One region of the Luteimicrobium sp. NPDC057192 genome, then DNA from elsewhere that is predicted to be linked to it. Evidence: predicted binding sites of a transcription regulator. Region 1 holds the regulator's gene; the other holds the start of a gene.

What was found. Region 1 encodes HspR, which represses chaperone genes until heat shock. Its sites were predicted from a motif close to AAGTTGAGTCNNNNNGACTCAACTT; they were not measured.
Region 2: the regulator HspR is predicted to act here: its motif matches at 1,897-1,921, upstream of clpB (ATP-dependent chaperone ClpB).

What each region holds. Positions count from the first base shown of each region.
Region 1 is NZ_JBHUWD010000009.1:74,709-79,115, forward strand. It holds gene ACFT5B_RS06635 (sigma-70 family RNA polymerase sigma factor) at 1-749, opposite strand, end outside; gene ACFT5B_RS06640 (hypothetical protein) at 916-1,689, shown strand; gene ACFT5B_RS06645 (DUF1540 domain-containing protein) at 1,702-2,010, opposite strand; gene ACFT5B_RS06650 (heat shock protein transcriptional repressor HspR) at 2,172-2,579, opposite strand; gene ACFT5B_RS06655 (DnaJ C-terminal domain-containing protein) at 2,614-3,618, opposite strand; gene grpE (nucleotide exchange factor GrpE) at 3,665-4,315, opposite strand; gene dnaK (molecular chaperone DnaK) at 4,312-4,407, opposite strand, start outside.
Region 2 is NZ_JBHUWD010000023.1:39,718-44,124, forward strand. It holds gene clpB (ATP-dependent chaperone ClpB) at 1-1,839, opposite strand, end outside; gene ACFT5B_RS12020 (hypothetical protein) at 1,955-2,260, shown strand; gene ACFT5B_RS12025 (cation diffusion facilitator family transporter) at 2,285-3,292, opposite strand; gene ACFT5B_RS12030 (hypothetical protein) at 3,367-4,407, opposite strand, start outside.

The DNA.
Region 1 (4,407 bases):
ACGCCACGCATGCCGTGGGCGACGTCGCCCAGCTCGAGCACGAGGGCGCGGCAGTCGCCGCAGCCCTCGAGGTGGGCCTCGACCTGCGCCGTCTCGCGCTTGGCGAGACCGCCGCGCACGTACGAGCCGAGAAGCCCGTTGACCGCCTGGCACCCCTCGTCGGCCGTTCCGCTCAGGTGCTGCTGCAGGTACGCCTGGCGCAGGCCCTCGCGGGCCCGGTAGGCGAGCGCGGAGACGCCGTTGGCCGTGAGCCCGAGCAGCGGCGCGATCTGCGCCGGCGTGAGGCTCTCGACCTCCGTGTACCAGAGCACGGCCTGCCAGCGCTCGGGCAGACCCCGATACGCACGGCTGACCACGGACCGCTCGAAGCCCTCGAGCGCGGGCTCCTCCGTCGAGGCGGCCAGCCCGAACGACGACTCGTACATCGTCCAGTCGTCCGTGGGCCGCTGACGCCGGCTGCCCTCGGTCAGCCCGTACGCGGTGTGCCGGACGACGGTGAACAGGTACGCGCGGAACGCGAGGTCGGGCCCGCCGCCCGACTGCAGCACCGACAGCACCTTCGCGAACGCGTCCGAGACGACGTCGTCGGCGTCCGCGGGCCTCGAGACGTACTGTCGCGCGACCGCCGCAGCCGCCGAACTGTGGCGCTCGTAGAGCTCGCCGTAGGCGTGCTTGTCCCCGGCACGAACTGCCGCGATGAGCTCGGCGTCGCTCGCCGCGCTCGAGGTGCCGGGGTCGAGGGCCGTCATTACGGGGTGGTGCTCCAGTCGTCGGACGCCCCCACATCGTAGACGCGCGCGCCACGCGAGACCATGGCCCGAGCGGGCGAAACACGAGAGACGCCTCGATCGGTCCGGGACCGGTTTCACCCGCTCCCGCCGCGTCATGAATCCGTTCCACGTCGGTCTCATCCGCATGACCCATGGACGACTGCCGCCGCTCGAGGCGCCCGCGCAGCGTCTTCGCGACCGCTGGAGGGACGAGAGCCTCGCCGCGGTGTGGCTGCACGACGGCGACTGGTACCACCCTGCGGTGGACGCCCTCGCCGAGGGGATCGTCGAGAAGCGCGACGTCACCGGCGCCGCGGAAAGACTGGGGCGCGCCCGCGCCGCGCTCGGTGTGGGCATCGGCGAGGCGCTGGACGACGTCGCGTGCCTCTACGCCGCGGCGGGGACCGAGCCAGGCCCTGACGTGCTGCGGGCCGTGAGCGTCGGCTGGGTCGTCGGGAACGAGACGGCGCCGGCACCCGTCGGGCTGGTGGACCCGTGGTCCGGGCTGCCGACGCTCGACTACCTGCTGCTGAGGCTGCGCGAGACCTACGGCGAGGCAGGACGACAGGGGAAGGACCCGACGACGACGCACGCCCTCGTGGTGGTCGACGTCGCGGTCGACCAGCTCACGGCGTTCCAACGGCTCGCGCGCGCGGCCGCCATGGGCAAGGTCATGGCCGACTCGTTCGGCGAGGGCCACCCGATGGCCGTCGCCGCGCCGGGGGTCTTCGTCGCGCTCGTGCCACGGGACGCCGAGCTCGGCACGCATGTGACGCTCCTGCGGGCGGCCGTGGACCGCGCCGCGCGGGACCGAGCCGTGTCCGCGGTCGTGCGCCGGCCTCCCCGCGTGTGGGTCGAGGGCCTGCCGGCGTCGGTGGACGACGTCCCGGCCCTGCTCGGGGCCTCCGGCGCCGCCTGAGCCCTGTCCGGGTCAGCGCGGGCTGAACGTGAGGCAGTCCGCGTGGTCTGCGCTCGCAGCCCCCGGGCCCACGCGGACCGACGCCGCGCCGCACTCGAGGTGGTCGTTGTGCGAGCAGTCCGTGCGCTGGCACGCCCCGACGAAGGTCATCACCTTCGGCAGCCCGCCCTTGACGTCCAGCGGGATGAAGGTCGCGCACTCGGCCTCGCCGCTGTCGCGCCCCCCGATGGTGACCGCGGCGGCGTGGCACGCGGTGTGGTCGTTGTAGGAACAGCCGAGCACGGTGCACTCGGTGACCCGGGGCATCTCCATCGTGGCCATGACATCCTCCTGGGCGGCGGTCGGAAGGGCTTCCACGCCCGACGCTATTCCCCGGAATGACATTCCGCCAGCAAGGAAGTGCTGCCTTACCGATGTCATTAACAAATGTTATTCGGTGACATTTCAGTTGCGTAATTCGCGCCCACCCGCGGCGGCGCTGGTCAGAACGGCGACCAGCGGACGAGCGCGCCGCGCTCCTCGACCTCCGGCACGCTGGCTCGGCGTCCGCGCGGCACGATCACCACGTCGCCCGACGACGCCGCGGCGAACACGCGGCGCCCCGGGTCGGCGCGCAGAGCCAGCGCCTCGAGCATCCCCTCGAGGCGCTCGACCCGCTCCTCCAGCGCGAGGATCTTCTTGATCCCCGCGAGGTTGATGCCCTCCTCGTGCGAGAGGCGGTACACCTCGCGCAGCTTGGCGACGTCGCGCGGCGAGTACCGGCGACCGCGCCCCCGCGCCCGCCGGGGCGACACGAGGCCGAGCCGGTCGTACTGGCGCAGCGTCTGCGGGTGCATGCCCGCGAGCGCGGCCGCCTCCGAGATCACGAACCGTGGCTCGTCGTCGTTCACGTCGCGCCTCCTTCCGCGGGCCCGGCCCGGCCGATCACTGCGCCGCGCGCTGGGCGAGGTCCGAGCGCACGTCGTCGTCCGACGTCTGGGCCGCGAACTCCTCGACGGCCTGCTTGGCCGCCTTGGAGAGCTTCTGCGGCACCGCGACCTGCACGGTGACGTAGAGGTCGCCGGTGCCCTTGGCGGTCTTGACGCCGCGGCCTTTGACGCGCAGCGTCCGGCCCGACGGCGTCCCCGACGGGACCTTGAGGCGCACCGTCTGCCCGTCGAGGGTCGGGACCTCGATGGTGGTGCCGAGGGCCGCCTCCGGGAACGTGACGGGGACCGTCATGCGCAGGTTCTTCGGGTTCGCCGGGTCGATCGAGAACACCGGGTGCGGGGTCACGTGGACCGTCACCACGAGATCACCCGCGGGGCCGCCCGTGGGACTCGGCCGGCCCTTGCCGGCGAGCTTGATCTTCTGCCCGTCGCGGACCCCAGCGGGGATGCGCGCGCGCACGGAGCGGCCGTCGACGTCGAACGTCACCTCGGAACCCTCGACGGCCGTGCGGAACGCGAGCGTCGTCGACGCGGCGATGTCCTGGCCGCGCGTCGGCGCCTGCCGCCCGTACGGGCCGGCCGCGCCGCCGCCGAAGAGGCCCGAGAGGATGTCCTCGAAGCCGCCCCCGCCCGCACCTCCGGACGAGTAGCGCACCCGCTGGCCGCCGGGAGCGCCGCCCCCGAACATGCCGCCGAACATGTCCTCGAACCCGCCGGCTCCGGCGCCGCCGCCAGGGCCCCCGGCGGAGAAGCGGGCGCCGCCGCCTGCCATCGCCCGGACCGCGTCGTACTGCTGACGCTGCTCGGGGTCCGACAGGACGGCGTACGCCTCGCCGATCTCCTTGAACTTGGCCTCGGCGCTGGCGTCACCCTGGTTCTGGTCGGGGTGCCACTGGCGCGCGAGCTTGCGGTACGCCTTCTTGATGGCGGCGTCGTCCGCGTCCTTGGGGACGCCGAGAGCCGCGTAGAAGTCCTTCTCGAACCAGTCCTGCCCGGTCACGGCGTCCTCCTCCTCGTTCCGATCGTTCGTGCCTTCCCTCGGTGGGTCAGCTCTCCGGCCCGACGACGGCGACGTTCGCCGGCCGGACCACCTTGTCGCCGATCTTGTACCCGGACTCGATGACGATGCTGATCGTCGTCGAGGTCGCGTCCGCGTCGGCCTGGTGCATGAGCGCGTGGTGCAGGTTCGGGTCGAACTCCTCGCCGACCCGCCCGAACCGCTCGACGCCGTACTTGGCGAGGACGCCGTCGAGCTTGTCCGCGATCGCGGCGAACGGCCCGGTGAGGTCGCCGGCCGAGCGGGCGCGGTCGACGTCGTCGAGCACCGGGAGCAGCGCCACGAGGACGTCCTCGACGCCGCGCGAGCGCGACGCCTCGGACTCGCGCTTGGCACGGTTGCGGTAGTTCACGAACTCCGCGCGCTCACGCTGCAGCGCGTCCAGGTGGGCCGCCGCCTCGGCCTGCGCCGCGGCGAGCTCGGTGTCGACGCCGTCGAGCGCGTCGCCCTGCCCCGGCTCGAAGTCGAGGTGGTCGATGCCCTCGCCGCCCGGGGCGGCGCCGTCGGGCGTGCCCGACGACGCAGCCTGGCGCGGCTCGCCCGTCTCCGGGTCGATCCGGCGCTTGTCGGTGAAGTGGAACGGGGTGCCGGAGGAGGACTCCTCCTCCGGCACGTCCGGGGTGTTCCCTGAGGTCGTCACTTCTTGTCGTCCTCGTCCACGATCTCCGCGTCGACGATGTCCTCGTCAGGAGCGGAGCCCGCGCCCGCGGCGGCGGTCGCGTCGTCCTGGGC
Region 2 (4,407 bases), on a different contig from region 1:
GAAGAGGAACGACCCGGTGGGGCGGTCGGGGTCGGCGACGCCGGCGCGGGCGCGCCGGACGGCGTCGGACACGGTGCCGACGGCGGACGACTGCCCGATGAGGCGCTCACCGATGACGTCCTCCATGTGGAGGAGCTTCTCGGACTCGCCCTGCAGCAGCCGGCCGGCGGGGATGCCGGTCCACGCGGACACGACCTCGGCGATCTCGTCGGCGGAGACCTTCTCGGGGACGAGCGGGGTCTCGTGCGCGACCGCCTCGACGTCGGCCTCGGCGTCCTCGGCGGCCTCGGCGGCGCTGAGCTCCTTCTCGACGGCGGGGATCTCGCCGTAGAGGATGCGCGCGGCCTTCTCGAGGTCGCCCTCGCGCTGGAGACGTTCGGCGTCGGAGCGGAGCTGGTCGAGCCGGACCTTGAGGTCGCCGACGCGGTTGTGCCCGGCCTTCTCGGCCTCCCAGCGGGTGGTGAGCGCGGAGAGCTGCTCGCGGCGGTCGGCGAGGTCCTTGCGCAGGCGCTCGAGGCGCTCCTTCGAGGCGGGGTCGTCGGCCTCGGAGAGCACGACCTCCTCCATCTCGAGGCGCGTGACGGCGCGCTGGAGCTCGTCGATCTCGGTCGGGGACGAGTCGAGCTCCATGCGCAGGCGCGACGCGGCCTCGTCGACGAGGTCGATGGCCTTGTCGGGGAGCTGGCGGCCGGTGATGTACCGGTCGGACAGCGCGGCGGCGGCGACGAGGGCGTCGTCGGCGATGGTCACCTTGTGGTGGGCCTCGTACCGCTCCTTGAGGCCGCGCAGGATCGCGACGGTGTCCTCGACGGACGGCTCGCCGACGAACACCTGCTGGAACCGGCGCTCGAGGGCGGGGTCCTTCTCGATGTGCTCGCGGTACTCGTCGAGCGTCGTCGCGCCGACCATGCGCAGCTCTCCGCGGGCGAGCATGGGCTTGAGCATGTTGCCCGCGTCCATGGCACCCTCGCCGCCGGCACCGGCGCCCACGACGGTGTGCAGCTCGTCGATGAACGTGACGACCTGCCCGTCGGACTGCTGGATCTCCTCGAGGACGGCCTTGAGCCGCTCCTCGAACTCGCCGCGGTACTTGGCGCCCGCGACCATCGACGCGAGGTCGAGCGCGACGAGCTTCTTGCCCTTGAGCGACTCGGGGACGTCGCCCGCGACGATGCGCTGGGCCAGCCCCTCGACGACGGCGGTCTTGCCGACTCCGGGCTCGCCGATGAGGACGGGGTTGTTCTTGGTGCGCCGCGACAGCACCTGGATGACGCGCCGGATCTCGGAGTCGCGCCCGATCACGGGGTCGAGCTTGCCGTCGGACGCCTGGGCGGTGAGGTCGTTGCCGTACTGCTCGAGCGCCTTGTAGGTGCCCTCGGGGTTGGGGCTCGTGACCTTGGCGTTGCCGCGGACGGACGGCAGGGCGGCGCGCAGCGCGTCCACGGTCGCGCCGGCGGCGCGCAGGATGTCGGCGGCGGGCGACTGGGCGCCCGCGAGCCCGATCAGGAGGTGCTCGGTGGAGACGTACTGGTCGCCGAGCGACTGCGCCTCCTTCCCTGCCAGGTCCAGCACGGCGCTGGTGGCGCGGCTCGCGGTCGGCTGCGCGACGGCCGAGCCGCTCGCGGTGGGCAGCGCGACGAGGGCGCCGCGCACCTTCTGGCCGACGGCCTGGGTGTCGGCGCCGACGGCGTCGAGCAGCCCGCCCGCGACGCCGCCCTGCTGCTGCAGCAGCGCGTGGAGCAGGTGGACGGGCTCGAGCTGGGGGTTGCCGGCGGCCGACGCGGTCTGGATGGCCTCGCCGATCGCCTGCTGCGACATGGTCGTGAACTGGGTGTCCATAGGGTCTCCGGGGTCCTCCGGTCATCGGGGATGCTTCTGCTCAGAGCAACCTCTGCAGAGTTGAGCCTATTCCGCTCAACTCTGGTTGTCTTCCCCGAGGACTACCCTCGCAAGCATGCTCCGCACGCCGTTCGTCCGACGACCGCTCCTCGCCCTCGCGGCGCTCGGCACCCTGCTGGTGCTCACGGTCGGCGGGCTCGGCGTCGGCGGCGCGCAGGCGGCCACGCCCGGCTCCGGCCCGACCGCGACGTCGACCGTCCAGCCGGGCGACCGCCCCGACTCCAGCGAGGGCTCGGGCTTCCCCTGGGTCAAGGTCATCCTGGGCGTCGCCGTCGCGGGGCTGGTCACCGTGGCGATCGTGGGCGCGCGGACCCGCCGCTCGATGGACCGCACCGACGACCAGCGTCCGCCGCTCGACTGACGACGGGGGTGCCCCTGTCGTCGGTCACAGCGCGAGCGACGGTTCCTCGGGCGTCGAGAGCGTGAGCACGACGCCCGCGACGTGCGGCGTCTCCGCGACCCGGCGCTCGAGCGCGTCGAGCCGCCGGGCGACCACGTGCTCGGCGTCGTCCCCGACGAGGTCGACGCTCGCCACGAGGTAGAGCGACCGGGGGCCGACGTACTCGAGCCGCAGGTACGTCACGCGCGCCACGTCGGGGAACGCGAGGAGCCCGGCGAGGACGCCGTGCCGGGTACGTTCGTCGACACCCGCGCCGACGAGGAAGTCGCGGTTGCGCTGGATCAGCACGACGGCGACCACCCCCAGGACCAGCCCGACGACGATCGAGCCGATCGCGTCCGGGACCGGTGACCCGGTGAGCTGGTGGGCGAGCACGCCGACGAACGCGACGACGAGCCCCACCAGTGCGGCGGCGTCCTCCGCGACGACGGCCCGCAGCGTCGGGTCCGACGTCGCGACGACGTGCTGGACGACGTCCCGCTCCGCGTTCCGTGCCTCCCCGCGCGCCTGCCGGATCGACCGCAGGAACGACGTGCCCTCGAGGACGAACGACAGGGCGAGGACCGCGTAGGCGATCCCGAAGTCGGAGGCGGGCTCGGCCTTCACGAGCTCCTGGATGCCGTGGGTGACCGACACGCCCGCACCGATGGCGAACAGCCCGATCGCGGCGAACATCGACCACACGTACGCCTCGCGCCCGTAGCCCAGCGGGTGCACCGCGTCCGCCTTGCGGCGCGACGACCGGTCCGCGATCAGGAGGAAGACCTCGTTGCCGGTGTCCGCCCAGGAGTGGACGGCCTCCGCCACCATCGACGCCGAGCCGGTGACGACGGCCGCCGCCGACTTCGCGACGGCGATCACGAGGTTCGCGGCGAACGCCACGACGACCGTCAGCGTGGAGTCGCCACGCTCGTCGGCCGTCGAGACGACGCGCGGGGTCACGGCGGCGACGACCCGCGCGTCGCTCGCGGACGAGGGCGGGGAGTCGGCCATGACGTTCGGTCTAGCACGCACGGGAGGCCCCGGCTCGGCGAGCCGGGGCCTCCGTCGTGCGCGGACGTACGTCGTCAGCCGGCGTAGGTCTCCAGCTCCGCGACCTTCGGCGTCCCGGACGCGCTCGTGATCACGAAGTTGATCTTCTTGAGCGACGTCGCGGAGAACGTGATGGTCCCGGCGCCGGTGCCCGTCGCGAGGACGGCCCCGGTGTCGTTGTTCACGACCTTCCACGCGCCGATGGTCCCGGTCGAGCCGGCGGCCTCCTTCACGACGACGGCCCCGACGGTCTTCGCGGTGTCCCACTTCACCGAGATGGTGCCGGTGGTCCCGCTGGGCGACCAGAAGGTGGAGGCGTCACCGTCGACGGCGTTGCCGTAGCTCGTGCCGCCGCCCTTGCTCGAGCCGTCGGCACCCGCGCCGAGGCTGAGATTGGTGCCGCTCGGCGGGTCGGTCGGGTCGGTCGGCGGGTCCGTGGGATCCGTCGGCGGGTCCGTCGGGTCGGTGGGCGGGTCCGTCGGCTCGGAGCCGCCGAACGTCACGTGGAAGACGCCGTCGGAGCCGAAGCTCCACCCGAGCGCGCCCGCGTAGGCGGAGCAGCCCGAGCTGTTCGAGCCCGTGTCCCAGTGGTTCGTCCCGTCGTCGGTCCCGACGATCTTGTCGTTCGAGCCGCTGTCGCACGACAGGTTGCCGCTGAACACCGAGGTGCCGCTCTCCCAGTGGAAGTTGCGCTCCGCGTTGCCGAGGCTCACGTTGTCCGTGATCGTCATGTGGCCCGGGTTGCTGTTGTACGTGAACCCGTCGTGCCCGTTCTCGTAGGCGATGTTGCGGAGCGCGACGTGGTCGTCGGCGATCCCCGAGCCGCCGAGCTTGAACCCGTTGCGGTCGCCGCTGCCGGCCTGCGACCCGTCGGACAGGGTGCCGTTGTGGTACGACAGCGAGTCCTCGATCGTGACGACGCCGATCGGCCCCGTCTCGTCCTTCGCGTACAGGTCCCAGCCGTCGTCGATGTTGTTGTGCGAGACGTCGTACCGGAACACGTTCCCGGGGCCCGCGGTGAGCTTGGCCGCGAACCCGTCCGCGTCCTCGCCGTCGGAGTCGACGTTGTCGTGCGA